3 regions of the Rhizobium etli CFN 42 genome follow, and region 2 is predicted to be linked to each of the others. Evidence: predicted binding sites of a transcription regulator. Region 2 holds the regulator's gene; each other region holds the start of a gene.

Region 1 (9,716 bases), 360 kb from region 2:
CCGGCGCTCCTGTGACAGCCGAAAAGGCCGATGCGCGCTTTGCCTTCGCAGAGGCGGGCACTGCGCTTTGTTCTTTCGGCCTCTTCGCATCAGGCACGCAGGAATATCCCGACCGCTCGACGACTGTCGTCATCGAACTTCCCGAACTCGAGGGCGGACGCAGGTTGGCGCTGATGGGTCCGGGCATCCAGAGCGTCACGGAGGTCGCCCCGGTGAGCCTGCCGGAGACCTTTCTCAGGCTCTGGACCGAGAACCGTGCGCTCTTTCCGCGCGGCATCGACATCGTGCTGACATCGGGCAAGCGCTTCGTCTGTCTGCCGCGCACCACCACGATCACAGCAACGGAGATCTGAGCTCATGTATGTTGCCGTCAAGGGTGGCGAGGCCGCCATCGCCAATGCCCACCGTCTGCTTGCCGACCGCCGCCGCGGCGACCGGTCGCTGCCGGCGATCGGCATCGAGCAGATCGTGGCGCAGCTGGCGCTCGCCGTCGACCGCGTCATGGCCGAGGCCTCGCTTTTCGACCGCACCCTCGCAGCGCTCGCCGTGCGTCAATCGCGCGGCGACATGATCGAGGCGATCTTCCTGCTGCGGGCCTATCGCACGACGCTGCCGCGCTTCGGTTATTCCAGACCGCTCGACACGGCTGGCATGGTGATTGAACGCCGGATCTCGGCGACCTACAAGGATCTGCCGGGCGGCCAGCTGCTTGGCCCCACCTTCGACTATACGCACCGGCTGCTCGATCCCTCACTGCTTGAGGACGAAGTGGTCGAAGCGCCGGCCCAGCGTCCGGCCGAGACCGGCCGGGTCATGCGCGTCTGCGAAATCCTCGGCGAGGAGGGCCTGATAGAGGCCGACGGCGACATGCCCGAAGATCACGAGATCGGAGACCTGACCCGCGAGCCGATGGAATTTCCGATGACCCGCGATCTGCGCCTGCAGGCGCTTTCCCGCGGCGATGAGGGCTTCCTGCTGGCGCTCGGTTATTCCACCCAGCGCGGCTATGGCCGCAACCATCCCTTTACCGGCGAGATCCGCATCGGCGACGTCGAGGTGGAATTCGACGTGCCGGAGCTCGGTTTCGCCGTCTCGCTCGGCACGATCCAGATCACCGAATGCCAGATGGTCAACCAGTTCAAGGGGTCGGCCAAGGCGCCGCCGCAGTTTACCCGCGGCTACGGCCTGGTCTTCGGCCAGAGCGAGCGCAAGGCTATGGCAATGTCGCTTGTTGACCGTGCGCTGCGCGCAGAAGAGCTCGGCGAGGATATCACCGCGCCGGCGCAGGACGAGGAATTCGTCATCTCCCATTCCGACAATGTTCAGGCGACCGGTTTCGTCGAGCACCTGAAGCTTCCGCATTATGTGGACTTCCAGGCCGAACTCGATCTCGTCCGCCGCATGCGCCGCGAATTCGAAGCCGCCCGCAGCAGCGGCGAAGACATGAAGGAAGCCGCCGAATGAGCGATCTCGCCAGCTACAACTTCGCCTATCTCGACGAACAGACCAAGCGGATGATCCGCCGCGCCATCCTGAAGGCGATCGCCATTCCCGGCTATCAGGTGCCCTTCGCCTCGCGCGAAATGCCGATGCCCTACGGCTGGGGCACCGGCGGCGTGCAGGTGACGGCCTCGATCATCGGGCCTGATGACGTGCTGAAGGTCATCGACCAGGGTGCCGACGATACGACCAACGCCGTCTCGATCCGCGCTTTTTTCCAGAAGGTCGCCAATGTCGCGGTAACGACGCGCACCAGCGAGGCGACGATCATCCAGACACGCCACCGCATCCCTGAGGAAAAGCTCGGCGCCGGCCAGGTGCTCGTTTATCAGGTGCCGATACCGGAACCCCTGCGCTTCCTCGAACCGCGCGAGACGGAGACGCGCAAGATGCATGCGCTCGAGGAATACGGCCTCATGCATGTGAAGCTCTACGAAGATATTGCCCGCAACGGCCGCATCGCCACGACCTATGCCTATCCGGTCAAGGTGCACGGCCGCTATGTCATGGATCCCTCGCCGACGCCGAAATTCGATAATCCGAAGATGCACAGGTCGGAAGCGCTGCAGCTTTTCGGCGCCGGCCGCGAAAAGCGTATCTATGCCGTGCCGCCTTATACGGATGTCGTCAGCCTGGATTTCGAAGACCATCCCTTCGAGATCCAGCGCTTCGACAAACCCTGCGCGCTCTGCGGCGCCGAGGATGTCTACCTCGACGAGGTCATCCTCGACGACAAGGGCGGGCGCATGTTCGTCTGCTCCGACACCGACCATTGCGAAGATCGCCGGGCGCAGGGGCATGCCGGCGAGATGCTGGCCCGGGAGGCTGCAGAATGACCGACACACCCCTTCTCAAGGTCAAGGATCTGTCGAAATTCTACGGCAATCGCATCGGCTGCCGGAACGTCTCCTTTGAGCTCTGGCCCGGTGAGGTTCTCGCCATCGTCGGCGAATCCGGCTCGGGCAAGACGACGCTGCTCAACTGCATCTCCACCCGGCTGATGCCGACCACCGGCAGCGTCGAATACCACATGCGCGATGGCAGCTACCGCGACCTCTACCAATTGAACGAGGCCGAACGCCGTTTCCTGATGCGCACCGACTGGGGTTTCGTCCACCAGAACCCGGCCGACGGCCTGCGGATGACTGTCTCTGCCGGCGCCAATGTCGGCGAACGGCTGATGGCGATCGGCGACCGGCACTACGGCAAGATCCGCGCCTCAGCGATCGACTGGCTCGAACGCGTCGAGATTGATGCCGACCGCATCGACGACCAGCCGCGCGCCTTTTCCGGCGGCATGCGACAGCGCCTGCAGATCGCCCGCAACCTCGTCACCGGCCCGCGGCTCGTCTTCATGGACGAGCCCACAGGCGGCCTCGACGTTTCGGTGCAGGCACGCCTGCTCGATCTGGTGCGCGGCCTCGTCAACGATCTCGGCCTTTCGGCCATCATCGTCACCCATGATCTCGCCGTCGCTCGCCTGCTCTCGCACCGCATGATGGTGATGAAGGATGGCTCCGTCATCGAACAGGGTCTCACCGACCGCGTGCTCGACGATCCCAGGGAGCCTTACACGCAGCTGCTCGTCTCCTCGATCCTGCAGGTCTGAGCCGTCGCTAGAAAATAGGAAGAAACAATGCCAACGCCCCTCGTCGTTTCTGAAGTGTCGAAGAGCTTCACCATGCACCTGCGCGACGGCATCCGGCTGCCCGTCGTCTCCGATGTCGCCTTCTCGGTCGCGTCAGGCGAATGCGTCGTGCTCGGCGGCCCCTCTGGCATCGGCAAGAGCTCGCTGCTCAAGATGATCTACGGCAATTACGCCGTCGATACGGGCCAGATCCTCATCCGCCACGATGGACGGATCGTCGATCTCGCCGCCGCCGATCCGCGCACCGTGCTCAAAGTTCGCCGCGATACACTCGGCTATGTCAGCCAGTTCCTGCGCACCGTACCGCGCGTGGCGGCGATCGACGTGGTGGCCGAACCGCTCGTGGCGCGCGGCGAAGAAATCGTCGTTGCACGCGAAAAGGCAGGCGCGCTGCTCGCCGAGCTCAACCTGCCGGAGGCGCTGTGGCAGCTTCCGCCCGCCACTTTCTCCGGCGGCGAGCAGCAGCGCGTCAACATCGCCCGCGGCTTCATCACCGAGCATACGATTTTGCTTCTCGATGAACCCACAGCCTCGCTCGATGCGAAAAACCGCGCCGTCGTCGTCGGCATGATCGCGGAGAAGAAAAAGGCGGGCGTCGCCCTTCTCGGCATCTTCCACGACGAGGAAGTGCGCGAGGCCGTCGCCGACCGCATCCTCGACGTCCAGCAATTCTCTCCTCGGAAGATCGCCGCATGAGCCGCCAGTTGGGCATCGAGCCCTATATCCACGAAACGGCTGATGTCAGCGGCTCCACTTTCGGGCGCTTTACCGAGGTCTCCGAACGCTGCCGCATCAGCGAAGCCACTTTCGGGGACTATTCCTACATCATGCAGGACGGCTCCGTCTGGTGCGCGACGATCGGCAAGTTCGTCAACATCGCTGCCGCCGTGCGCATCAACGCCACCAACCATCCGACCTGGCGCGCCACTCTGCATCATTTCACTTATCGCGCCGCCGACTATTGGCCGGACGCCGACATGGAGACGGACTTCTTCGCCTGGCGGCGCTCGAACCGGGTGACGATTGGCCACGACGTCTGGATTGGCCATGGCGCAACCATCCTGCCGGGCGTCAATGTCGGCAACGGTGCCGTCATCGGCGCCGGCGCGGTGGTATCGAAGGACGTCGCGCCATACACGATCGTCGGCGGCGTGCCGGCGAAACTGATCCGCGAACGGTTTTCGAAACCGGTCGGCGAACGCATGGACCGGCTCGCCTGGTGGGACTGGGAGCACGACCGGCTGCGCCAAGCCTTGCAGGATTTTCGCAACCTTAGCGCGGAAGATTTTCTGGCGAGATATGGCGGCTAGACTTCCGATACAGGCGCGGAGAATTGTGACACGAACTACACAAATATGACACGTGAGGTTCATGAAGCGGGACTAATGCGATGCTGACTAAGGCCTGGAGCGCAAGGGAAGAGCATGATGTTCGAGCTGAAGGATGTCACCCGCCGTTTCGGGAAGAAGCTCGCCGTCGACGCCGTGACGCTCACGATTCCTCAGGGTCAGATGGTCGGCATCATCGGCCGCTCCGGCGCCGGCAAGTCGACGCTGCTGCGCATGATCAACCGGCTGCAGGAGCCGAGCTCCGGCTCCATTCATTTCGCCGGCGTCGAGGTCTCCGGGCTTCGCGGCCGGGCCTTGCGCAACTGGCAGCGCGACTGTGCGATGATCTTCCAGCAGTTCAATCTGGTGCCGCGCCTCGATGTTCTGACCAATGTTATGCTCGGCCGCCTCAATCACCGTTCGACGCTTCTGAGCCTCCTCAACATCTTCACCCGCGAGGAGCGCGTGCATGCGATCGCGGCACTCGAACGCCTCGGCATCGAGCAGACGGCGCTGCAGCCGGCCGGCACCCTTTCCGGCGGCCAGCAGCAGCGCGTGGCGATCGCCCGCGCGCTGATGCAAAACCCGAAGATGGTGCTCGCCGACGAGCCGATCGCCTCGCTCGATCCGCTGAACGCCAAGATCGTCATGGATGCACTGCGCGACATCAACGAGCGCGAGGGCATCACGGTCGTTACCAATCTCCACACGCTCGATACCGCCCGCAACTATTGTGAGCGCATCGTCGGCATGGCCGGCGGCCGCGTCGTCTTCGACGGCAAGCCCTCGGATCTGACCGCCGAAGCGGTGAAGGAAATCTACGGCACGGACAAGGACGGCGCCGGCATCGACGAAACGATGACCTCGACATCAATCGATATCGCTCCCGAGCGGGCAGACAATCAATCCGCTGGCATCCAACCGCTGGCCCTGGCCGGCCTCTGAGCGGGACGGCCGCGATCGAACGCCCGCGTCAAGGGCACACTTCTTGGTAACGGAAAGCCGGGGACACCGGTCAACAGGAGAGAACGCATGTTGAAGAAAGCACTCTTTGCGGCAACGGCGCTGTTCGCGCTCGCCGGCGCCACCAATGCCGCAGACCTCAAGGAATTCCGCATCGGCATCCTCGGCGGCGAAAACGAAACCGACCGCCTGCGCAATTATGCCTGCCTTGCCGACCACCTCAAACAGGAATTCGGCTTCGAGAAGGTCTCGCTCTTCCCGGCCGCCGATTATGACGGCGTTATCCAGGGCCTGCTCGGCGGCACGCTCGACTTCGCCGAACTCGGCGCTTCCGGCTACGCCTCCGTCTACCTCAAGGATCCGAAGGCCGTTACGCCGATCCTGACGACGCAGCAGAAAGATGGTTCGACGGGTTATCACTCGATCGGCCTCGCACTGAAGTCCTCCGGCATCAAGACCATCAAGGACGCCAAGGGCAAGAAGCTCGGCTACGCCGATCCGGACTCCACCTCCGGTTACCTCGTTCCGCTGACGCAGATCCCGAAGGACACCGGCATGCCGAACGACAAGTTCTTTGCCTCGACCCAGTTCAACGGCGGTCATGAAAACAACCTGCTTGCCGCCTATGACGGCAAGGTCGACGTTGCCGTCGACGACAGCTCTGGCATCGGCGATTTCAAGGACGGCTACACCTCCGGCACCTTCCGCAAGGAAGTCGACAAGGGCGCCGTGGACCCGAACAAGCTCGTTGAAGTCTGGCGTTCGCCGCTGATCCCGAACGGCCCGCTCGTCGTGCGCAACGGCCTCGGCGAAGAGTGGCAGACGAAGCTCGCAGCCTTCTTCACAGCCCTGCCGGAGAAGGATCACAAGTGCTTCTCGGCTGTCGAAGGCGGCGACTACAAGGGCTATGCCCCCGTCAAGCACGACTTCTACAATGCTATCGTCGAAGTTCGTAAAGCGGCCATCGGCGGCTGATCGCCTTTTCAATGCGGGGCGGCCGGCGACGGCCGCCCCTTCTTTTGTGACTACAGCGCCGCGCGTCTTTTCAGACGCGTAAAGGACGCTGTCGAACTTTGAATTGCTACATAATTCCATCCTCAAATCGAACTCGATTTAAGGATGGAATTATGTAGCAGGCGGGGCATCCATGACTATTGCCAATACACAGCCGCGCAGGCAGAGCACGCAGGAGATCGGGACCGCCTGGGAGCGGATGGTCGCCAGGCGCCGCTTTTACACCATCCTTGGCCTGGTTATCCTCATCGTGGCTTTCGTCAGTTCCGTCCGATTCGCCGACGAGAGCAATGCCGGTCATTTCTTCGACCGCCTGCCACATCTCTTCGACTTCCTGAGCTGGCTCATCCCCAAGGATTGGAACGACGTCTGGCGCGCGCTTTTCGACATAACGAGCGTCAACGACAAAGGCGGCGAGGAATTCAATTTCGACAAGGGACGCGTCTACGTCTCGAGCGCCTTCTACATTCCGGAATATTTCGAGCTGATGATCGTCACGATCAACGTGGCGCTGATCTCGACGATTGTCGCTTTCATCTTTGCGGTTCCCTTGAGCTTCTTTGCCGCGCGCAACCTCACGAGTTCATGGCCGCTGCGCATCTTCACCAAGCGGCTGATGGAGTTCCTGCGCGCCTTCCCCGAAATCGTGATCGCCGGCCTGTTTTCGGCGATCCTGTCGATCGGGCCGGTCGCCGCCATCATCGCCATCACCCTGCACACGATCGGCGCGCTCGGCAAACTCTTCTACGAAGTCGCCGAAAATATCGACATGAAGCCGCATGAGGGGATGAAGGCCGTCGGCGCCAACTGGTGGGAGCGCGTGCGTTTCGCCGCCCTGCCGCAGGTGCTGCCGAATTTCACCTCCTATGCGCTCTTACGCCTGGAGATCAACGTGCGCGCCTCGACCATCATCGGCGCCGTCGGCGGCGGCGGCATCGGCGAGGAGCTGAAGCTTTCGATCTCGCGCGGCTTCGGCGCCAAGACGATGGCTCTCGTTCTGCTGCTCTTCGTGACGATCATCGCCGTCGACCAGTTCTCCGCATGGCTGCGCCGCCGTCTCGTCGGCGAGCACGCTTTCCTTCTGCAACATTGAGGCCGCCATGACGGTGATCGACGCAAACCGCATGCATGAGATCGAAGCGCGCTATCCGGAATATTTCCACCGGTCGTTCCGCCAGCGTTTCGGCGGGCTGATGATCCTCGTTGCGACGCTGGCCTACGGCCTCTACGCCGTCTGGTTCTTCGACCTGCAAAAGCTTCTTGCCGAGGCCCACTGGGAGCGCGTCGGCATCTATCTCAGCCAATGGGTGAGCTACGATGTTCAGCCGGACTTCCGCATCCAGGACGACGGCTCGATCGAGGTGCGTTATCCCCGCTTCTCGCCGCTCGGCGATAATCCGCATCCGGACTGGGTGGTCAACAACCCCGACGGCAGCATTACCGTTTCGATCAGCGGCGCCAGCCGCAGCGTCACCGTCTCGAAAAGCGAGACGATCGTGACCGCCCATGGCGTCAGCATCCCCATCGAACTCTCGAGCGGTGCGCCGAAAGTGGTCGGGCCGGTGCCGAGCTGGATGACCGTCTATGACGACAATGTGCTCGCGGATCTCGGCTTTGCCGGCGACGTCAGCATTTCCCTCGATCGCGTGAAGGTCCGCAAGCGTTTTATCGGCTGGGCGAATTTCATCTTCGACACGCAATCCGCCTTCTTCGACAAGCCGGTCGGCGAAGTCATCGGCCTCATTGTCTCCGGCCCTCGCATCAAGCCCGACCAGACCAACCTGTCGCTGGCCTTAGAGGATATCTGGAACAACAGCGAATGGCAGCATGGCGACGTCTGGACCAAGCTTTTCCAGACGATCGTCATGGCCTTTCTCGGAACGCTGCTCGGCGCGCTCGCCGCCTTCCCGCTCGCGTTCCTGGCAGCGCGCAACATCACGCCGCACCGCCTCCTGAACCAGATTCTCAAACGCTTGTTCGATTTCCTGCGCTCGGTCGACATGCTGATCTGGGCGCTGTTCCTGACCCGCGCCTTCGGCCCCGGGCCGCTTGCCGGCAGCGGCGCGATCTTCCTTACCGAGACCGGCACGCTCGGCAAGCTTTATTCCGAGGGGCTCGAGAACATCGACAACAAGCCGCGGGAAGGCATCACATCGACCGGCGCCCAAACGGTGCTCGTCCATCGTTACGGCATCATGCCGCAGATCATTCCCGTCATCGTCAGCCAGACGCTTTACCAGTGGGAATCGAACGTGCGCGGCGCCACCATCATCGGCGCCGTCGGCGCAGGCGGTATCGGCCTCAAACTCTGGGAGGCGATGCGCACCAACGCCAACTGGGAAAACGTCGCCTATATGGTCATTCTGATCCTGATCGTCGTCTTCCTGTTCGACGGCGCTTCGAACGCGCTGCGCCACCGGTTGATGGGCGCGAAGACGCACTGAGCGCTCGATGAAGGCGATGGCGGCGCTGCCGGCATCATCATTCTGTCACGGAAATCTTTTAGCCGGGAGCCTGCTTGCGGTTCGCCGCCAAATCACTGCACATTGCCCTCCCCGTTTCGACGATCCCCAGGATAAAAGCCTTGCGCTACGCTCTCTATTTCTCGCCGCCGAAGGATGATCCTCTGACCGGCGCGGCTTCGCTCTGGCTCGGTCGCGATGCTTTCACCGGCGACACCTATCCTGCATCCGAACATGAGACGCTGAGTGCGGCAGAGCAGTTCGAGCTGACCGCCGACCCACGCCGCTACGGCTTTCACGCGACGATCAAGGCGCCGTTTTCGCTTGCCGCTTCCGTCACCGAAAGGGATCTCATGGCTTTCGCCGAGGAGTTTGCCGCCCGGACGCCGGCCTTCGAGATACCCCAGCTCGTGCTCGGTCAGCTCGGTCGTTTTTTTGCCCTTGTTCCGGCTTCTCTTCATCAACCTCTTCAGGATTTCGCAGCGAAGGTGGTAAAGTCCTTCGAGCCGTTCCGCGCAACGCTTTCCGAGGTCGATGTCGCGCGCCGCAATCCGGAGAGGCTCAGCGACAGCCAGCGCGCCAATCTGCAGCGCTGGGGCTATCCTTACGTCATGGAGGATTTCGGTTTCCACATGACACTGAGCGGCCAGGTGCCGGAGACACGTACCGAGACGATGAAAACGATCCTGGCGGAGCGTTTTGCCGGTTTCATCGGCCGGCCGCTTTCGATTTCCGGCCTCGCCGTCTTCATCGAGGAGACGCGCGGCGCCCCGTTCAAAGTTCATTCCTGGCTGCCGCTTT
Region 2 (9,716 bases):
GCACGGTGCGGCTTTCGGCCGGCATCGAGGACACGGACGACCTGATCGAGGATTTCGCGCGGGCGCTTACCAAAGTTTCGGCCTGAGCGACTGGAATAGCGGCCGGACTTCGTCCGGAGCCGGCCGCCGATCCGCGGGAACAAGTCCACCCGCGCTGGCGTTGCGAAGTAAAATTAACGCTGACAGTTAGGCTTAACGATCGAAAACCCTTCGATCATCACCATTTGACCGATGATAAACGTTCCGTTTCTTGACGAACAGGGCCTCTTTATAAGATACGGGTAACATATCTTGACTATGGTGCAAGGCATGTATCGCGCCCTCACAAGAGATATCGAAGTCGTGGTCGAACCGTTCTATCTGGAGGAGCAATCCGATCCGGAGGACGATCGCTATGTCTGGGGTTACCGGATCGTCATCAGCAACAATTCCGGCGTCGCCGTTCGTCTGGTCAACCGCTACTGGAACATCACCGACCAGAACGGCCAGGTAGACGAGGTGACCGGCCCCGGCGTCGTCGGCGAACAGCCGCGGCTCAGCCCCGGCGATACCTACGAATATTCCTCCGGCTGCCCGCTCGACACGCCCTCCGGGCTGATGTTCGGCCATTACCAGATGGAAACGGATGAAGGCGAGCTTTTCGACGTCGACATCCCCGCCTTCTCGCTGGATTCACCGGGGCTGCTGCGCGTGCTGAATTGAGGGGCAAGTTCCCACTCAAGAGATTGCCGAGATCTGAAAAAGTCCCTCGTCACAAGGGGAGGGGCTAGAGCCTTTCATGTTTTGACGGAAGCGTAGCCAGCATTTGAGAAGTAGTTGGCGCATTCCTCTGGCTTGATAGTGTCGGCGAGTATGCCCAGATGGCGCCAGGTTTCCTCGATGGTTCGCTTTTGGGCCTGGCGCATCCAGTGCTTGATCTTGGCGAAGGCCTGCTCGATCGGGTTAAGGTCGGGGGAATATTTCGGCAGGAACCAGAGCCTGGCGCCGACGGCCCTGATGGCATCGCGGATGGCCTTGGCTTTGTGAGAGCCGAGATTATCGAGGATGACGATGTCGCCAGGTTTGAGGGTCGGGATCAACTGCTGGCGGACATAGGCGTGAAAGCATTCGCCATTGATGGGACCGTCGAAGACGCAGGGTGCAGTGAGCTTGTCGCAGCGTAGGGCGCCGAGGAAGGTGAGGGTGCGCCAGCGGCCATGCGGGGCAAAGCCGCGTAATCTTTTGCCCCTCGGCCCCCAGCCGCGTAACGGCGCCATGTTGGTGCGGATCCAGGTCTCGTCAATAAAGACGAGCCGCTTCGGATCGAAGCGGTCTTGCCAGGCTTTCCAGCGAGCTCTGCGGCGGGCAATGTCGGCGCGGCCCTGCTCAAGGGCGAACAGCGTTTTTTTTAAAGCTCAAGCCCTCGCGGCGCATGAATTGCCAGATGGCATTGTGGGAGACGCTCACACCGCGGGCGGCTAACTCATCCTTCAGCCGATGTAGCGTCAGATGTGATGTCTGCTCGATCTGCTCGACAATGAAGGCGCGGTGCGGCTCCAGCACACGTCGGCGATGGCCGCCCATCTTACCGGGCGACACACTACCGGTGGCCCGATAACGCTGCGACCACTTCACCACGGATGAGATAGCTATGTTGAACCGCTCCGCCACCACCCGGCAGCTCTGACCGTCCACAACCGCTGCAATGACTCGCTCGCGAAGATCATTCGAATAGGGTCGCGTCATGGATGCTGGCCTCCATTCCAGCATCCATCATGAATCACAAATCTGCTGATTTGGGAATCCCGCACCGATTCCGATAAGAAATGATCCGCTCTAACGCAATGCGCCAAATGCAGCAGACATCAGCGTCTTTGGGGAGACGGTGAAATGGAAAACGGTGGGTGCGGCATCCAAGCCTCTCCCCTTTTGGGAGGGGTTTTTGGCGCCGAGAATTATTCCGCCGGCTGAAGCTCGGCCGCTTCGAAGCGGTAGGTGGTCGAGCAGAATTCGCAGGTGACGGATATCTCGCCGTTTTCCTGGCTGGCCTCGATCTCCTCGGCGGTGAAACCCTTCAGCACGTTGCCGATCTTTTCCCGCGAACAGCTGCAGCGGTCGAAGACGGCGCGGGGCTCGAAGACGCGCACGCCGCGCTCGTGGAACAGGCGGAACAACAGCCGTTCGGTGCCGACAAGCGGATCGGTCAGCTCGTCGGCGTCGATGGTCTCGACCAGCGAGCGGGCTTCGGTCCAGGCATCGTCCTCACCATGCGGGCGGTCGCCGGTGTCGCCGTCGCCGCCGTGGAGATCGGGCTGGCGCATACGCTCCGGCGCCTCCGGCAGGAACTGGGCGACGAGGCCGCCTGCCCGCCAGCGGTGGCGCGGCTTGCCGGCGTCGTCACGGTCGAAGAGTTCGGCCGCAGCCAGGCGCACACGCGTCGGGATCTGCTCCGACTGGCGGAAATAGACGCCGGCGATCTCCTCAAGCGAGGTGCCGTCGAGCGCGACAATGCCCTGATAGGGCTGAGCAAACTTGCCCTGATCGATGGTGAAGGCGAGCACGCCCTTGCCGAGCAGTTGCTCCGGCTCGGTCTCGCCTGACGCAATGGCCTGGTCGAGCAGCGCCCGATCGAAACGGGCATAGGCGCGCACGTTCTCAGGTGTCGAGAAATCGGCGACGAGCAGATCGACCGGGCCGTCGCCCTTGGTCTGCACGGTGAACTTGCCGTCAAACTTCAGCGAGGTGCCGAGCAGCACCGTCAGCACGACGACTTCGGCAAGCAGCCGGGCGACGGGCGCGGGATAATGATGGCGCTCGAGGATCGCATCGAGCATCGGGCCGAGCTGGACGGCGCGGCCGCGCACATCCAGACCCTCCACCTGAAAGGGGACGACATGATCATCGCCGGCGAAATCGAACTGGCCGAGGGCGGCTGCAGCTTCTGCCATGGCTTTCACTCCTAGTTTTCAAGCAAAGGGTCAGCGTACCCTTCGCTCGCGCGGTCGCGCGCTTATCACGCGCGACATCCGATTGATGGTTCAGATCGCGCCCAGGCACCAAGCAAGAATCGACTTCTGCGCATGAAGACGGTTTTCCGCTTCATCGAAGACGACGGATTGCGGGCCGTCGATCACCTCGTCCGTCACTTCCTCACCGCGATGCGCGGGCAGGCAATGCATGAACAATGCATCGCTGCCGGCCTTGGCCATCAAGGCCGCATTGACCTGATAAGGCTGGAAGACGTTATGACCCCGGGCCCGATGTTCCTGATTCATGGAGACCCAGGTATCGGTCACCACGCAATCGACGCCTTCGACCGCACGGTCGGCATCATGGCATAGCATGATTTCGGCGCCCTCGTTGCGGGCCCAGTTCAGATAGTGATCCTTGGGCTCCGAACCAAGGGGTACGGCCATGTTCATGCGGTAGCCGAAGCGCGCGGCACCTTCGACCAGCGAATGCAGCACATTGTTGCCGTCGCCGGTCCAGGCGATGGTCTTGCCTTTGATCGGGCCGCGATGCTCCTCGAAGGTCATGATATCGGCCATGATCTGGCACGGATGGGTATCGTCCGTCAGGGCGTTGATCACAGGCACGGTCGCATGTTCGGCAAGCTCCAGCAGGCGCGAATGCTCGGTGGTGCGGATCATGATCGCATCGACATAGCGCGACAGAACCTTGGCGGTGTCGCCGATCGTCTCGGCGCGGCCGAGCTGCATTTCGGTACCCGACAGGAACAGCGTTTCGCCGCCGAGCTGGCGCATGCCGACGTCGAAGGAGACGCGGGTGCGCGTCGACGGCTTCTCGAAGATCATCGCCAGCATCTTGCCGGCGAGCGGCTTGTCGCCCTTGCCAGCCTTGAAGGCCTGCTTGCGAGAAAGCGCGTCGTTCATGATGGTTCTGAGGTCGGCCGATGTAACGGCCGAAAGATCGAGGAAATGTTTAGGAGCCATGTTCTTACCTGTCGTGCGCCCGAAGGCGGCGATCCCTTCAAGCCGTCTTCTTGATCTTGGCGGCGCGGATGCTCTCGGCGGCGCGCTCGAGGCGCGCGAGCCCCTCGCGGGCTTCCTCGGCGGTGACCACCAGCGGCGGAAGAAGGCGGATGACGTTGTCGCCGGCCGGCACGCCGAGCAGATGCGCGGCGCGGATCGCCTGCAGCAATTCGGCCGAGGGAACCGCAGCCTTGACGCCGAGCAGAAGCCCCTCGCCTCGGATATCCTCGATCACATCGGGATAACGGTCCTTCAGCGAGGCCAGCCCCTGGCGGAAGACGAGCGCGACGTCGCGCACATGCTCCAGGAAACCCTCGGCGAGGATGACGTCGAGCACGGCACTGCCGACGGCCATGGCCAGCGGATTGCCGCCATAGGTCGAACCATGCGTGCCGGCCTTCATGCCGGAGGCAGCCTCGGCCGTGGCAAGGCAGGCGCCAAGCGGGAAACCGCCGCCAATGCCCTTGGCAACGGCCATGATATCAGGCGTGATGCCGGACCATTCATGAGCGAAGAGCTTGCCGGTGCGGCCGACGCCGGTCTGGACCTCGTCAAGGATCAGAAGCAGGCCGTTCTCGTCGCAAATCCGGCGGAGCGCCTTCATGAACTCAGTCGTGGCGGGACGCACGCCGCCCTCGCCCTGCACCGGCTCGATTAGGATTGCTGCCGTCGCATCGGTGATCGCGGCGCGGACCGCTTCGATATCGCCGAACGGCACCTGATCAAAACCCGGCGCCTTGGGGCCGAAGCCTTCGAGATATTTCTCCTGGCCGCCGGCGGCGATCGTCGCAAGCGTGCGCCCATGGAAGGCCCCTTCGAAGGTGATGATGTGGAAACGCTCGGGATGGCCTTTGGAAAACTGATAGCGGCGAGCCGTCTTGATGGCGCATTCGAGCGCCTCGGCACCGGAATTGGTGAAGAACACCTTGTCAGCGAAGGTGGCGTCCGTCAGGCGTTTGGCCAGGCGCTCCTGGCCGGGGATTTCATAGATGTTGGAGAGGTGCCAGACCTTGTCGGCCTGCTCCTTCAAGGCGGCGACCACATGCGGATTGCCATGGCCGACGGAGGTGACGGCGACACCGGCGCCGAAATCGAGATAACGCTCGCCGCTCTCGGTGATCAGCCATACGCCCTCGCCTCGCTCGAACCGCAGCGGGGCACGAGAATAGGTGTCATAAAGCGGCGCGGCTTCGGCCATGGCGCGGGTCTCCCGATCAGCGTTGTCAATCGCCGGACTCCGGCTAAGAAAACCAGGCCCGAAAAATCAAAAATGCCGCCTTTCGGCGGCAAGCGGTACTATTTCCTTTTCGCGCTGCAATGTCAACAAAACTGCGGCCTTAGCGTATGCAGCAAGCTTGTACAGCGGCACTTTCGGCCTTCAACAGGCATTATTGCAGAAATGACACGCAGAGGCAGCAAGTTGGGGAAAACTTGAAATTCGATTCATCCGGATTCCCGCGACTCTTGTCACGGAGTCAGCCTCACACTAGGTTAAAGTTCAATTACTAGACTGCATGCGGCGGAACTAGTCACCAAAATTGATCAAGCGTTTCTTGTTTCGGAGGCTTCCGGGACAACGGTGAGGGATTCTGCCATCACCAACGCAAAAGGTGGAGACAGGGCATGAACTGGACAGACGAGCGGGTCGAGAAACTCAAGAAGCTTTGGGCCGAAGGACTGAGCGCCAGCCAGATTGCTGCGCAGCTTGGCGGGGTCAGCCGAAACGCCGTTATCGGCAAGGTGCACAGGCTCAACCTTCCCGGCCGCGCCAAGGCCGGCGGCACAGCCACAGCGGCGCGCACGCCGAAGCGTCAGACATCCGCGCCGCGCGCGCCGAACTACGCCTCCCGGATCGCCACCCGCACCGTGACCCGCCAGCAGGGCGCAACCCTGCTGAAGGAAGAGATCGAGATCGAAACGGTCGAGGAAATGGAATACGTGCCGAAGGGCAACGTGGTCGTGCCGATTTCCCGCCGCCTCGGCCTGACGGAACTGACCGAACGCACCTGCAAATGGCCGGTCGGCGATCCGCTGAAGGACGATTTCCACTTCTGCGGCTGCGAATCCCCTGACAATTCGCCCTATTGCAGCTACCACCAGAAGCTTGCCTACCAGCCGATCAACGAACGCCGCCGGGCGGCAGCGCGGGTCAGCTGAGCGGGCAAACCATTGCTGGAAATGCGAAACGGGCCTCGTGGCCCGTTTTTTTATGGAATGGTGGAGCTGTGGCTGTAGGTGCTGATACGGCAAAGATCACGAACCACACGGTCTCAGAGCAATCCAGGAGAAGCCTGAAGCGATTTTCATTCAGGAATTGCGTAAGACGGCTCTTGCTTCCATGGAGAGCTGAACCGCTCCAGCTCGACTGCTTCAGACCTCTCGCCTCTTGCCGGCCGCCTTCCCCAAACTCCGTCATCCCAGGGCTTGACCCTGGGATCCACAACCAAGCACGCCGCTTCAATTTGTTCGCCTGCAGTGGGATGCCATCACTCTTTCCGCCGTGCCAGCCGCATGGATCCCAGGGTCAAGCCCTGGGATGACGGAGAAGAGGTTGTGCCGAATACACATAAGCTGCGCCGGCGGGTTGAAGGGAGTGGGGAAGGCTGCACCGGTGGGAATGCCGACCACACACACCCTCAGCTTAGGCTTCCATCGAATAGCCGGCGCCGCGGACGGTGCGGATGACGTCCTGCATATTGGAGAAGTTCAGCGCCTTGCGCAGGCGGCCGACATGGACGTCGACCGTGCGTTCGTCGACATAGATGTCGTGGCCCCAGACGCCGTCGAGAAGCTGCGAGCGGGAAAAGACCCGGCCCGGCGACGACATCAGGAACTCCAGCAGGCGGAATTCGGTCGGGCCGAGGCGGACTTCGCGGCTCTTGCGATGGACGCGATGGGTTTCGCGGTCGAGCTCGATATCGCCGCATTTCAGCACCGAGGACAGCACCTCGGGACGGGCACGGCGCAGCATCGCCTTGACGCGGGCGACGAGCTCGGGAGTCGAAAACGGCTTGACGACATAATCGTCGGCGCCAGTGGACAGGCCACGGACACGCTCGCTCTCCTCGCCGCGCGCCGTCAGCATGATGATCGGCAGCCGCTCGGTTTCCGGCCGCATGCGCAGGCGCCGGCAGAGTTCGATGCCGGAGACGCCGGGCAGCATCCAGTCGAGGATGAGAAGGTCGGGCGTGCGCTCCTGAAGCCTGATTTCGGCCTCGTCGCCGCGCAGGATGGTATCGACCTCGAAGCCTTCCGCTTCGAGATTATAGCGAAGGAGCACGCTGAGCGCCTCCTCGTCTTCAACAACTGCGACTCTCGGGATCATGCGTCTCCGTCTCCTCGCGCACAAGCCTTAAATCGGGACGATTTAATCAGGCGTCCTGCGCAAATTCAGAAATTGGCTGCGACCTCTTTGCGCGCCCCTAACTGGCGCGCACGCAAGTGACTGGTCCGGGCGGCGGGCCCGGGCGGCTCGCTCGGAACGATTATTCCGTCGCGGCGCCGACGGTGTTGGCGCTGTCATCCTTCGGACGATCGCCTTCCGGCTGGGCGCCCGTCGCCATGTAGTAGATCGTCTCGGCGATGTTGGTGGCATGGTCGCCGATGCGCTCGATGTTCTTGGCGCAGAAGAGCAGATGCGTGCAGCTCGTGATGTTGCGCGGATCTTCCATCATGTAGGTCAAGAGCTCGCGGAACAGCGAGGTGTACATCGCGTCGATCTCGTTATCGCGTTCGCGGATGGCGGTCGCCTTGTCGGCGGCGCGTGTCGTATAGACATCGAGCACTTCCTTGAGCTGGACGAGCGCCAGCTCGGACAAGTGCTCGAGACCGCGGGCGAGCTTGCGCGGAACGCCGGTGCTCTGCACGGCGATGACGCGCTTGGCGGTGTTCTTGCCGAGGTCGCCCACGCGTTCGAGGTCGGCGGCGATGCGGATCGAACCCATGATTTCGCGCAGATCCGCGGCCATCGGCTGGCGGCGGGCGATGGTGACGATCGCCTTGTCGCCGATCTCGCGTTCGGTGTGATCGAGGATCACATCGTCGGAGATGACCTTCTGCGCCAGCGCCGTATCGCCGTTGACCAGCGCCCGTACGGATTCGGCGACCATCTGCTCGGCCAGGCCGCCCATTTCGGAAATGCGCCTGGAGAGGAACTTCAGATCATCATCATAGGCAGAATAAATATGTGTCGATGCCATGGGGCTTTGTCCTCGAATAACGGGAAGGCTTCGGATGACCGCAATCAGCCGAAGCGACCCATGATGTAGTCCTGGGTGCGCGGATCGTCCGGATTGGTGAACATCTTGTCGGTGTCGTTTTCCTCGACGAGGTTGCCGAGGTGGAACATGGCGGTGCGCTGCGACACGCGCGCGGCCTGCTGCATTGAGTGGGTGACGATGACGATCGTGTAGTTCTCGCGCAGTTCGTGGATCAGTTCCTCGACCTTGGCCGTGGCGATCGGGTCGAGCGCCGAGCAGGGCTCGTCCATCAGGATGACCTCAGGGCTGACGGCGACGGCACGGGCAATGCACAGGCGCTGCTGCTGGCCGCCGGAAAGGCCGGTGCCGGATTCGTGCACGCGGTCCTTGACCTCGTTCCACAGGCCGGCGCGCTGCAGGCTGCTCTCGACGATCTGGTCGAGATCGGCCTTCGACTTCGCCAGTCCATGGATGCGCGGGCCGTAGGAGACGTTTTCATAGATCGACTTCGGGAACGGATTCGGCTTCTGGAATACCATGCCGACGCGGGCGCGCAGCTCGACGACGTCGATATCCGGATCATAGATATCGTCGCCGTCGAGGGTGATCTTACCGGCGACGCGGCAGCCCTCGATCGTGTCGTTCATGCGGTTGAGGCTTCGCAGGAAGGTCGACTTGCCGCAGCCGGAAGGGCCGATCAGCGCGGTTACGGTGTTTTCACGGATGTTCAGGTTCACATCGAAAAGCGCGCGCTTCTCGCCGTAGTAAACCGAGACATCCTGTCCGATCATTTTATACGGGACGTTGCTCATCTTCTGATCCAGCGCCTTTTCAACTGCAGCTTCCGTCAACATGTTCATGATATCTACTCCGTTTACCAGCGGCGCTCGAAGCGACGACGCAAGAGAATGGCGCCCATGTTCATGACGATCAGGAACAGGAGCAGAACGATGATGGCACCCGAAGTACGCTCCACGAAGGCCCGTTCGGCCTCGTTCGCCCACATATAGACCTGCACCGGCAGGGCCGTCGAGGGCTCGAGCGGTGTCGCCGGCGCGTTGGCGACGAAGGCGACCATGCCGATCAAGAGCAGCGGCGCGGTTTCGCCGAGCGCATGCGCCAGGCCGATGATCGTGCCGGTGAGGATGCCGGGCATGGCAAGCGGCAGGACATGGTGGAACACCATCTGCATTTTCGAGGCGCCGAGGCCGAGCGCTGCGGCCCGGATCGACGGCGGCACGGCGCGCAGCGCCGCACGCGTGGCGATGATGATCGTCGGCAGCGTCATCAGCGTCAGCACTAGGCCGCCGACCAGCGAGGCCGAGCGCGGCAGGCCGATGAAGTTGATGAAGACGGAAAGGCCGAGCAGACCGTAGACGATCGACGGGACCGCGGCGAGGTTGTTGATGTTGACCTCGATCAGGTCCGTCAGCTTGTTCTTCGGTGCGAACTCCTCGAGATAGATCGAGGCGGCAACCCCGATCGGCAGGGACAGCGCCAGCACGATCAGCATCAGGTAGAGCGATCCGATGAGGGCAACGCCAAG
Region 3 (9,716 bases), 570 kb from region 2:
TTTAAGGATTGCTGCTAAGCTTCTAATCGGCTGCACATGGCCGTCATTTGACCACGTGGCGATTGGCGATGAAGTTTGAAACCATCAAAAAGGTTATCCTGGCCGCCATCCTGCTGCCCTTCGTCTTCATGCTCATTGAAGGCGTCTTCGTCCTTCGAACTTCGATCCTGCAATACAGAGAGCTCGAGAAGGACCGGCAGTTCGCCGACGTACTTGCGCGTGGCGGGTCGATCGCGGCCACGGAAATCCTGAGCGAAATCGATGCCACTCGCCGCTATCTCGCGCATCCCAGCAGCGGGACTGCTGTCGACATGCAGCATAGCCGGCTGACGCTGGATCGCGAACGCCGCGCTTTCTATGCCAGCTTGCCGCCTCACGATACGCTCGATCAAGGGCTTGCAGGTGAATTGTCGGCCCTCAGCCTTGCCTATAGCCGCATCGTCGCCGCGCGAAGCGCCGTCGACCAGGGCCGCTATTCCGGCAGCAATCCCGGTTCCATCTACTGGTATGCGGCTCTCAAGCAGCTTGCGGTCGTCGACGCACTTTCACCGCTGATCAGCGACCCGGTGCTGCTTGAAAAATCCAACCAGCTGATGGGCATCCTGCTGACCTACTACGGCGAAAGATTGATTACCGGAATCGGCACTCGTTACCTCGATCAAGATGTTTCTGCCAGATTTCCGATCGAATTGTTCATTCAAGGCAAGACCATGCTTGGTGCCGGCATGGATCACATGGTCTTCCATTCGACCGCGCCGATCGTGCGCGACATTGTTGCCTATCTCGGTCGCGGCGACCAACTGAAGGCGAATGCGATCACCGACGCCATTCTCGCCGGGTCGCGGCCGTCGCGCCCAATGGGCGACGCCTGGGCGGCCGCACAGCGCGAACGCATGGCTTTCCTTCAGCAAAAGATGGTCGAGGCTGCGAGCGATATTCACGAGACCGGCGAACAGTTTTCCACGCTCTCGCATATACACCTGACACAGATTCTGGCGCTGTGCGCGGGCCTGTTGATTCTCGCCACGCTGGTAATGATGCTGGCGGCAAGAGGACTCCGGCTGATCGACAAGCTCGCTCGGGACCGGGAGACGCTGGTGGGTGAGTTGCGCAACGCTGCTCAAACCGATCTTCTGACGGGGCTCTACAACAGGCGCGGCTTCGACGTCGCTGCCTCGGCGCTCCTTACGCAGGCCGAGCACGGCTCGCACTGGATTTCCGTCGTCCTCTTCGATCTCGATCATTTCAAGAAGATCAACGATATCCACGGCCACGATGCCGGCGATGCCGTGCTGCGGCACGTCGCCGGCGTTGCGCGCCAGAATTTTCGTTCCTTCGATCTCTTGGTGCGGCATGGGGGCGAGGAGTTCCTGGCGCTTTTGCCGGATTCGACGCCCGGCAACGCCGCCATCGTCGCCGAGCGCGTGCGACAGGCGATCGAGGCGGCGGAAATCCCGCTTGCGAGCGGCGATCTCCTCAAGGTCACCGCGAGCTTCGGATGCGCCGGCCGGGCAAACGACGCCGCCAACCGGAACTTCGAGGATCTGGTCAAACGCGCCGATCTGGCGCTCTACGCCGCCAAGGCTTCCGGCCGCAATTGCGTCGTGTCGGGGCCGGTGGTGCCGGCTCCGCCGCAGGAGGAGCGACGCAAGACGGTATCGGGCGGCGGTTTTGATTCCCGCATATGAAAAACGCCGCATTCGCAGCGGCGTTTCCAGCTCGGTATCGTTGTCAATGAAGGCTTATCTGCCGCCGTCGATCTGCTGGCCGATATAGGCGATCGCCTGCTGATAGACGCTGGCGGCGTTCCACCCCTGGATCGCAGTGAAATTTGGCTCTCCCGGCTGATAGCCGGCGCCGGCACGCCAGCCGTGGCCCTTGAGGAAATTTGCGGTCGAGGCCAGCGCATCGGCGCGGGAGCCGACCATGTCGACCCGGCCGTCGCCATCGCCGTCGGCGCCGAAGCGCACGACGTTGCGCGGCAAAAACTGCGTCTGGCCGATTTCACCATGGGCGGCACCCTTGGCCTGCGGGCTCAGATAACCCTCGGAGACCAGCTGGAGCGCAGCATAGAGCTGATCGGTGAAATAGTCCGAACGACGGCAGTCATAGGCAAGGGTCGACACAGCCGAGAGCGTATGCTGGTTGCCCATATAGCTGCCGAAACCGGTTTCCATACCCCAGATTGCGATCAGCGGACCCGCGGGAACGCCGAAGCGGCGTTCGATCGAGGCAAAAAGGGCCTGGTTGGCTGCTTTCATCGACCGGCCGCGGGAAATGACGGCGGCACCGCCGCGCTTCTGCATGAAGGCGTCGAAGGAGAGCTTGAAGCTTTTCTGGCCGCGGTCGGCGGCGATTGTCGGCTTGTTGTAGTTGACGTTGGCGAAGGCGCGGCTGAGCACCGACTGGCTGACTCCATTGGCCGCTGCCGTCTGCTTGAAATCGGCGACCCAAGCGTCGAAGCCGGCGCTGGTATTGCCACATTGCGGTCCTTGCGCGAACGCCGGTACCGCTTGGAGGACGCCCATTGCCGCAGCGGCCGCCAGAAACAACTTTGTCATGCGCATTGAGAAACCCCGCTCTCGATCTGCATAGTTTTTAAGCGGGCAAGAGAATGCCAGCCACTCGCGATTTTGTCACGATCATCGTTTAGCGAGCGCTTATACAGTCGTATTTGCCCCGGAAAAAGCCCCGCTCCACGAGCAGGGCTTTAACATCTTACGGTTTACAAATGGTATCAGGCTGCCTGCTTGCGCGGCTTGACCAGGCCGCGATTGACGAGCAGCTCGGCGATCTGGATGGCGTTCAGCGCCGCGCCCTTGCGGAGGTTATCGGAAACAACCCACATATTGAGGCCGTTTTCGACCGTCGCGTCCTCGCGGATGCGCGAGATATAGGTCGCATCTTCGCCGGCGGATTCATAAGGCGTGATGTAACCGCCGTTCTCGCGCTTGTCGATGACGAGGCAGCCCGGGGCATCGCGCAGGATAGCGCGGGCCTGGTCGGCGGTGATCTCGTTCTCGAATTCGATGTTGACCGATTCCGAATGACCGATGAAGACGGGCACACGCACCGCCGTGCAGGTAACCTTGATCTTCGGGTCGAGCATCTTCTTCGTCTCGGCCAGCACCTTCCATTCTTCCTTGGTGTAGCCGTCTTCCATGAAGCTATCGATGTGCGGGATGACGTTGAAGGCGATGCGCTTGGTGAACTTCTTGTTCTCGATCGGATCGGCGACGAAGACCGCGCGCGTCTGGTTGAACAGCTCATCCATGCCGTCCTTGCCGGCGCCGGAGACCGACTGATAGGTGGAGACGACGACGCGCTTGATCTTGGCGAAGTCGTGCAGCGGCTTCAGCGCCACCACCAGCTGCGCGGTCGAGCAGTTCGGATTGGCAATGATGTTGCGCTTGGTGAACTGTGTGACGGCATCCGGGTTCACTTCCGGCACGATCAGCGGCACGTCGGCGTCATAGCGCCAGGCCGAGGAATTGTCGATGACGACGCAGCCCTGCTGGCCGATCTTGGGCGAGAACTTCTTGGAGACCTCGCCGCCGGCCGACATCAGGCAGATATCGGTATCGGAGAAATCGTAATTCTCCAGATTGGAAACCTTCAGCGTCCGGTCGCCGTAGGACACTTCGGTGCCCTGCGAACGTGCCGAGGCGAGCGCCACGACCTCATCGGCGGGGAAGCCGCGTTCGGAGAGGATGTTGAGCATCTCCCGGCCGACATTTCCGGTCGCTCCCGCAACTGCTACTTTAAAACCCATTTCTCAAGCTCTCTTTCTCTTCTCTCCTCTTGTCCGGTGAGGGGAAAGGCGCGACGGTTCGCGTCTTCCTGTCCCCAGCCGAGCCGGGGAGAGAGCGGCAGGCCAGAGACGTCAGACGGTTTTCGTCGTTGTTTTGGCCTTGGTTTTGGAAGAAACCGGAACGGCAATATCCACCCCGGCAACCCGTGCCCGGTCATCGCATGCGGCAATGGCGTGTTCGTCGCGAACCATGGAGATTCCTTTTCCGCTGTTGCTCTTAGAAGGTTTTCCACAGGAGTCAAGGTTTTTGCGTGAGCAGACAGCAGGTCAAAAGGGGCAGCCGCAAGCCCGGGTGTTTTGTCATGCCGCTGTCATGCCCGGGAGATATCCCAACCCGGTTGTTAATGTCTGCAACGAAAACGGGGGGTTTCCATGCGTATGCTTCTCGCCGCCTTTGCGGCCACTACCATCCTCGCGGGCGCCGCTCAGGCGACGACAGTCTATCCGCTTGATCGCGCGACGATCCTTGCCGGCTCCCCATTCGATTTCAAGGTCGAGCTCAACAAGCAGGTCAAGCCGGAAGATGTGAAGGTCACGGTCAACGGTCAGGATTACAAGACTGTCCTTGGGGGCGAAGCACAGTTCATCGAGCTGGAAAAAGGCAAGGAAGACAAGGCCCTCGGTTCCGCTCTTCTGCTCCGCGGCCTGAAGATCTCCGCACCCGGCGCCTACAAGATCGAGGTCTCCGCAGGCGATGAGACGAAGTCGGTCACCTGGGACGTTTACGAAACAGCCGCTCAGCCGAAGGCCAAGAACATTATCTTCCTGCTCGGCGACGGCCTTTCCGTCGCGCATCGCACCGCCGCCCGCATCATGTCCAAAGGCATGACCGAGGGCAAAGCGAACGGCCGCCTGAACATGGACGATCTCGATCATATGGCTTTCATCGGCGCGTCAGCGACGAATGCCGTTGCCACGGACTCGGCCAACACCATGTCGGCCTTCATGACGGGGCACAAGACGGCCGTTAACGCGCTCGGCGTCTATGCGGACCGGACACCGGCCGCACTCGACGACCCGCGCGTCGAAACCTTTGGCGAGGCCGTTCGCCGCACGACGAAGAAGTCGATCGGCATTGTCGCGACGTCCGAAATCGAGGATGCGACGCCGGCTGCGGTCGTTTCCCATACCCGCAGCCGCAACGAAAAGGCCGACATAGTCGGCATGCTGCTCGAGGTGAAGCCGGAAGTCATTCTCGGCGGCGGCTCGGCCTATTTCCTCGGCAAGGAAGTCGCCGGTTCCAAGCGCAAGGACAACCAGGATTACATCAAGCTGTTCCAGGATGCCGGCTACAAGCTCGCGACCGACAAGAACGAGCTTGCAGCCAATGCATCGGCTGACGGAAATCTCCTCGGTCTCTTCCACACCGGCAACATGGACGTCACGCTTGATCGCGAATTCCTGAAGAAGGGCACCGTCGAGAAGTTCCCGAACCAGCCGGGTCTCGTCGAGATGACCAAGGTTGCGCTCGATCGCCTCTCGAAGAATCCTGACGGCTTCTTCCTGATGGTTGAAGGTTCCTCAATCGACAAGATGTCACATCCGCTCGATTGGGATCGCGCCGTCATCGACACCATCGAATTCGACAAGGCGATCGGCCTCGCCCGCGAATTCCAGAAGGCGCATCCGGATACGCTGATCGTCGTCACCGGCGACCACACCCATGGCGTTTCGATCATCGGCACCGTCGACGACGAGAAGCCCGGCACGGAGATGCGCGAAAAGGTCGGCACCTATGCCGAAGCCGGCTTTCCGAACTACAAGGATGAAAATGGCGACGGTTATCCCGACAAGGTCGACGTCAGCCGCCGCCTATTCCTCAGTGCCAACAACGGCCCGGATCATTATGAGACGTTCCGTCCGAAGCTCGACGGTCCTTTCGTTCCGGCTGTCCAGAACGAGAAGAAGGAATATGTCGCCAACGAACAGTATAAGGATGTTCCCGGCGCCGTCTTCGTCCAGGGCAATCTGCCGAAGAGCAGCGAGAGCGGCGTTCATGCCGTCGATGACGTCGTCCTGCAGTCGGCCGGTCCGGGTGCCGAAGGCTTCCATGGTTATATGGAACAGAGCGACGTCTATCGCGTGCTCGCCGACACCTTCGCCCTCGGCGCCAAGCAAACGAACTGATCTCTAGACGCAAGGCCGCTTGCCGGCCTTGCGTCTTTCGTCGATCATGGTCCCGGCCGTTCACCGGCCGGGATTTGTTTCCTGGAGGTCGCCATGGACATATTCTCTTCGCTGTATCTCAGCCGCCGCCGGCTGATCGGCGCTGCCGTTGCGCTCCCCTTCACCGCTCACGCCGTTCGTGCCGCCGGCGCTTTGCTCTCCTTCGACGAGCTCTATGGCAAGTTCGGCGTGCTCGGTCTTGAGTTCTCCGATAAGGTCAAGCGCCTCGCCGGCCAGGAAATCAGCATGAAGGGCTTCATGGCGCCGCCGCTGAAGGCCGAGGCGCAGTTCTTCGTGCTCACCGAAGTGCCGATGTCGCTCTGCCCCTTCTGCTCTTCCGATGCGGACTGGCCTGACAATATCGTCGTCGTCTATCTCGGGGAGAAGCAGACCTTCGTGCAGCCGCGCCAGACGATCGAAGTGCGCGGCACGCTGGAATATGGTTCCTGGACGGATCCGGAAACCGGTTTCGTCAGCCTGCTGCGCATCCGCCAGGCCGAATATTTCGCCGTGTGAACCCGATGCTCGCGCTCGATATCGAAAACCTTGATGTCACCTTCCCGGGGCTCGCCTCGCCGGCGCTGGCGATCGGCCGCCTGTCGATCGAGGCCGGCAGCAGGGTCGCCATCATGGGAGCATCAGGCTCCGGCAAGAGCACCTTCGTCAATGTCGTCACCGGTCTGGAGCGGACGCGGCAGGGCCAGATCCGCTGGAACGGTGAGGATATTGCCGGCTTTTCCGAAAGCCGGCGCGACCGGTTCCGCGCCGCCAATATCGGCCTTGTCATGCAGGAGTTTCATCTTTTCCCAGGTCTGTCAGCACTTGAAAACGTGCTTCTGCCCGCCCGGCTTGCCGGCGCCGCCACGGCCGCCGCCATTGAGCGGGCGCATGCGCTTTTGAACACGGTCGAACTTTGCCGTCCCGGCCAGAAGATCGAGACCATGTCGCGCGGCGAGATGCAGCGGGTGGCGATCGCCCGCGCGCTGCTGCGCAAACCCGGCGTCATCATCGCCGACGAGCCGACTGCAAGCCTCGACGCCGAAAGCGGCGAGGCCGTCGGCGATCTCATCCTCGATCTTGCCAATGCCGAAGGCAGCACGCTGATCATCGTTTCCCACGATCAGCGGCTCGCCGGCCGTCTCGACCGGCGCATCACGCTCAGCTCCGGTCGAATCAGCAAGGATGCCATTACCGCTGCGGGGGAGGCCGCATGATCCGCTTCATTTGCGCCGATCTTCGCCGCCTGTGGGCGGGATCGCTGGTTGTCGTGCTCCTTGTGGCGTTTGCGACCGCGCTCGGCGTCTCCGTGGTCCTGCAGGAGCGGGCGCTTCGCCTCGGCAGCGCGCGCGCCGCCGATAAGTTCGACCTCGTCATCGGCGCCGGCGGCAGCGAGACGCAGCTCGTGCTCTCCTCCGTCTTCCTGCAGCCCTCGCCCCTGCCGCTGATGCCGGGCGAGGTGCTGGCAAGACTTGCCACCGATCCCCGGGTCGACTGGGCGGCGCCGATCGGCTTCGGCGATTCCTTCTCCGGCTACCCGATGGTCGGCACGACGACAAAAATGTCGAACAAGCTGTCCGGCGACTTTGCTGAAGGCAAGGCTTTCACGCATGAGGGGGAGGCAGTGATCGGCTCCGCGGTCAGGCTTTCGCTCGGCGATGAAATCAAGCCGATGCATGGTTCGGCGGAAGAAGGGGGCGAAACCCATACCGAACTCGCCTACAATGTCGTCGGCCGCTTGCGGCCGACGGATAGTGCCTGGGATCGGGCGATTCTCGTTCCCATTCAGGCGGTCTGGCACATTCACGGGCTGGAAGCAGAGGAGCATGCGGATGGCGCCGAGGAGACCGAAGGCGATCATGATCATGCCGGCGCCGAGCATGACGAGCATGGTCAACACGGCGCGCTCGATCCGGATGCGACGCTGAACGAGACCTGGGCCGCAGATGCTCCAGGCCTTCCGGCGATCCTCGTCAAGCCGAAAACGATCGCCGACGCCTATAAGCTCCGCCAGGACTATCGCAACGGCAACACCATCGCCGTCTTCCCCGGCGAGGTGCTAACCAGTCTTTACGCCACGCTTGGCGATGCCAAGCAAATCCTTGTTGCGGTCGCTTCCGGCGCACAAGCTCTCGTCGCGGCGTCGCTGGTGCTGGTCACAGTCATCCATATCGGCCAGCGCCGTCGCCAGATCGGTGCGCTCAGAGCCTTCGGCGCCCCGCGCGGCGCGATCTTCGGCATCGTCTTCCTTGAATTCTTCTTCCTGGTGGCAGTCGGCATAGCGCTTGGGTTTGCACTCGGTTTCGCCGCGGCGCTGACCTTGTCCGGCTTGCTCTCCCAGACCAGCGGCATCGCCATGCCGGTTGGCTTCGCCCGGGAAGATGCCGGGCTTATGGGAGTGTTGCTTGCCTTTGCCGGCATTCTCGCCGCATTGCCGGCGGTGCTTGCCTACCGGCAATCGCCGGCGCAGGCGCTGAGGGCGTAGCAGGCCCCTTCGCAACCGGCTGAAACCGTCCCGCCGCCAGATGTCATCACCCGGCAGGAGGGCTGAGCCGCGCTCCGATGCGAGTGATGGAACGCGCGCTCGTTAGACTAAAGTCATAATCCCAAAGCATCTCTCTTTGCGGACTGTCTTTTCTGGCACACTCTCGTCAGGCGTGTCGCGGGGGTATGCTTTGAGGAGAGTAGGCCGCGCGCGTTGCTCATCACTCTGTGGAGGACAGACAATGGCAAATGTCGCAAGCATCGACGGCACGAAGGCCGGTCCGATGACGGGCGAGGAGAAGAAGGTCATCTTCGCCTCTTCGCTCGGTACCGTTTTCGAATGGTATGATTTCTATCTCTACGGTTCGCTCGCCACCTATATCGGCGCGACCTACTTCACCCAATATCCCGAGGCGACGCGCAACATCTTCACGCTGCTCGCCTTTGCCGCCGGCTTCCTGGTGCGCCCCTTCGGTGCGCTGGTGTTCGGCCGTCTCGGTGATCTCGTCGGCCGCAAATACACCTTCCTGGTGACGATCCTGATCATGGGCATGTCGACTTTTCTCGTCGGTATCCTGCCGGGAGCCGCCAGCATCGGCATCGCAGCCCCGATCATCCTGATCGGCCTGCGCCTGCTGCAGGGATTGGCGCTCGGCGGTGAATATGGTGGTGCGGCAACCTATGTCGCCGAACATGCGCCGAACGGCCGGCGCGGCTATTTCACCTCATGGATTCAGACGACGGCAACGCTCGGCCTGTTCCTGTCGCTGATCGTCATCATTCTCGTTCAGTCGCTAATGGCTCCGGCTCAATTCGCCGCCTGGGGCTGGCGCATCCCGTTCCTGGTCTCGGTCGTCCTGCTCGGTATTTCCGTCTGGATTCGCCTGAAGATGAACGAATCGCCGGCGTTCCAGCGCATGAAGGCGGAAGGCAAGGGCTCCAAGGCGCCGCTGACCGAAGCTTTCGGGCAGTGGAAGAACGCCAAGATCGCACTCATCGCGCTTCTCGGTGCCACCATGGGCCAGGCGGTCGTCTGGTATGGCGGCCAGTTCTATGCGCTGTTCTTCCTGCAGAACGTGCTGAAGGTCGACCTATTCTCGGCCAATGTCATGGTCGCTATTGCGCTCTTCCTCGGCACGCCATTCTTCGTCATCTTCGGCGGCCTTTCCGACAAGATCGGCCGCAAGCCGATCATCATGGCGGGCCTTCTCATCGCGGCGGTGACCTATAATCCGCTGTTCAAGGCGATGACCTGGAC

The links. Region 2 encodes PhoB, which activates phosphate uptake and scavenging genes when phosphate is short. Its sites were predicted from a motif close to TGTCATNNANCTGTCAT; they were not measured.
Region 1: phnC (phosphonate ABC transporter ATP-binding protein) is a predicted target of PhoB. The motif match lies at 4,493-4,509, and genes of this name have one in related genera.
Region 3: RHE_RS20950 (alkaline phosphatase) is a predicted target of PhoB. The motif match lies at 4,110-4,126, and genes of this name have one in related genera.

The regions. Positions count from the first base shown of each region.
Region 1 is NC_007761.1:171,867-181,582, reverse strand. It holds gene phnH (phosphonate C-P lyase system protein PhnH) at 1-353, shown strand, start outside; gene RHE_RS00840 (carbon-phosphorus lyase complex subunit PhnI) at 358-1,464, shown strand; gene RHE_RS00835 (alpha-D-ribose 1-methylphosphonate 5-phosphate C-P-lyase PhnJ) at 1,461-2,336, shown strand; gene phnK (phosphonate C-P lyase system protein PhnK) at 2,333-3,109, shown strand; gene phnL (phosphonate C-P lyase system protein PhnL) at 3,137-3,844, shown strand; gene RHE_RS00820 (DapH/DapD/GlmU-related protein) at 3,841-4,458, shown strand; gene phnC (phosphonate ABC transporter ATP-binding protein) at 4,576-5,421, shown strand; gene phnD (phosphonate ABC transporter substrate-binding protein) at 5,509-6,414, shown strand; gene phnE (phosphonate ABC transporter, permease protein PhnE) at 6,587-7,546, shown strand; gene phnE (phosphonate ABC transporter, permease protein PhnE) at 7,554-8,897, shown strand; gene RHE_RS00795 (DUF1045 domain-containing protein) at 9,038-9,716, shown strand, end outside.
Region 2 is NC_007761.1:530,147-539,862, reverse strand. It holds gene RHE_RS02640 (O-succinylhomoserine sulfhydrylase) at 1-86, shown strand, start outside; gene apaG (Co2+/Mg2+ efflux protein ApaG) at 310-702, shown strand; one part of gene RHE_RS32850 (IS630-like element ISRel6 family transposase) at 777-1,388, opposite strand; one part of gene RHE_RS32850 (IS630-like element ISRel6 family transposase) at 1,390-1,725, opposite strand; gene RHE_RS02620 (Hsp33 family molecular chaperone) at 1,935-2,927, opposite strand; gene argF (ornithine carbamoyltransferase) at 3,018-3,932, opposite strand; gene RHE_RS02610 (aspartate aminotransferase family protein) at 3,970-5,169, opposite strand; gene RHE_RS02605 (GcrA family cell cycle regulator) at 5,595-6,128, shown strand; gene phoB (phosphate regulon transcriptional regulator PhoB) at 6,613-7,296, opposite strand; gene phoU (phosphate signaling complex protein PhoU) at 7,457-8,170, opposite strand; gene pstB (phosphate ABC transporter ATP-binding protein PstB) at 8,215-9,030, opposite strand; gene pstA (phosphate ABC transporter permease PstA) at 9,045-9,716, opposite strand, start outside.
Region 3 is NC_007761.1:4,338,362-4,348,077, reverse strand. It holds gene RHE_RS20970 (GGDEF domain-containing protein) at 69-1,688, shown strand; gene RHE_RS20965 (lytic murein transglycosylase) at 1,743-2,567, opposite strand; gene RHE_RS20960 (aspartate-semialdehyde dehydrogenase) at 2,738-3,772, opposite strand; partial or broken gene RHE_RS34150 (hypothetical protein) at 3,884-4,078, opposite strand; gene RHE_RS20950 (alkaline phosphatase) at 4,184-5,938, shown strand; gene RHE_RS20945 (hypothetical protein) at 6,032-6,493, shown strand; gene RHE_RS20940 (ABC transporter ATP-binding protein) at 6,499-7,191, shown strand; gene RHE_RS20935 (ABC transporter permease) at 7,188-8,459, shown strand; gene RHE_RS20930 (MFS transporter) at 8,701-9,716, shown strand, end outside.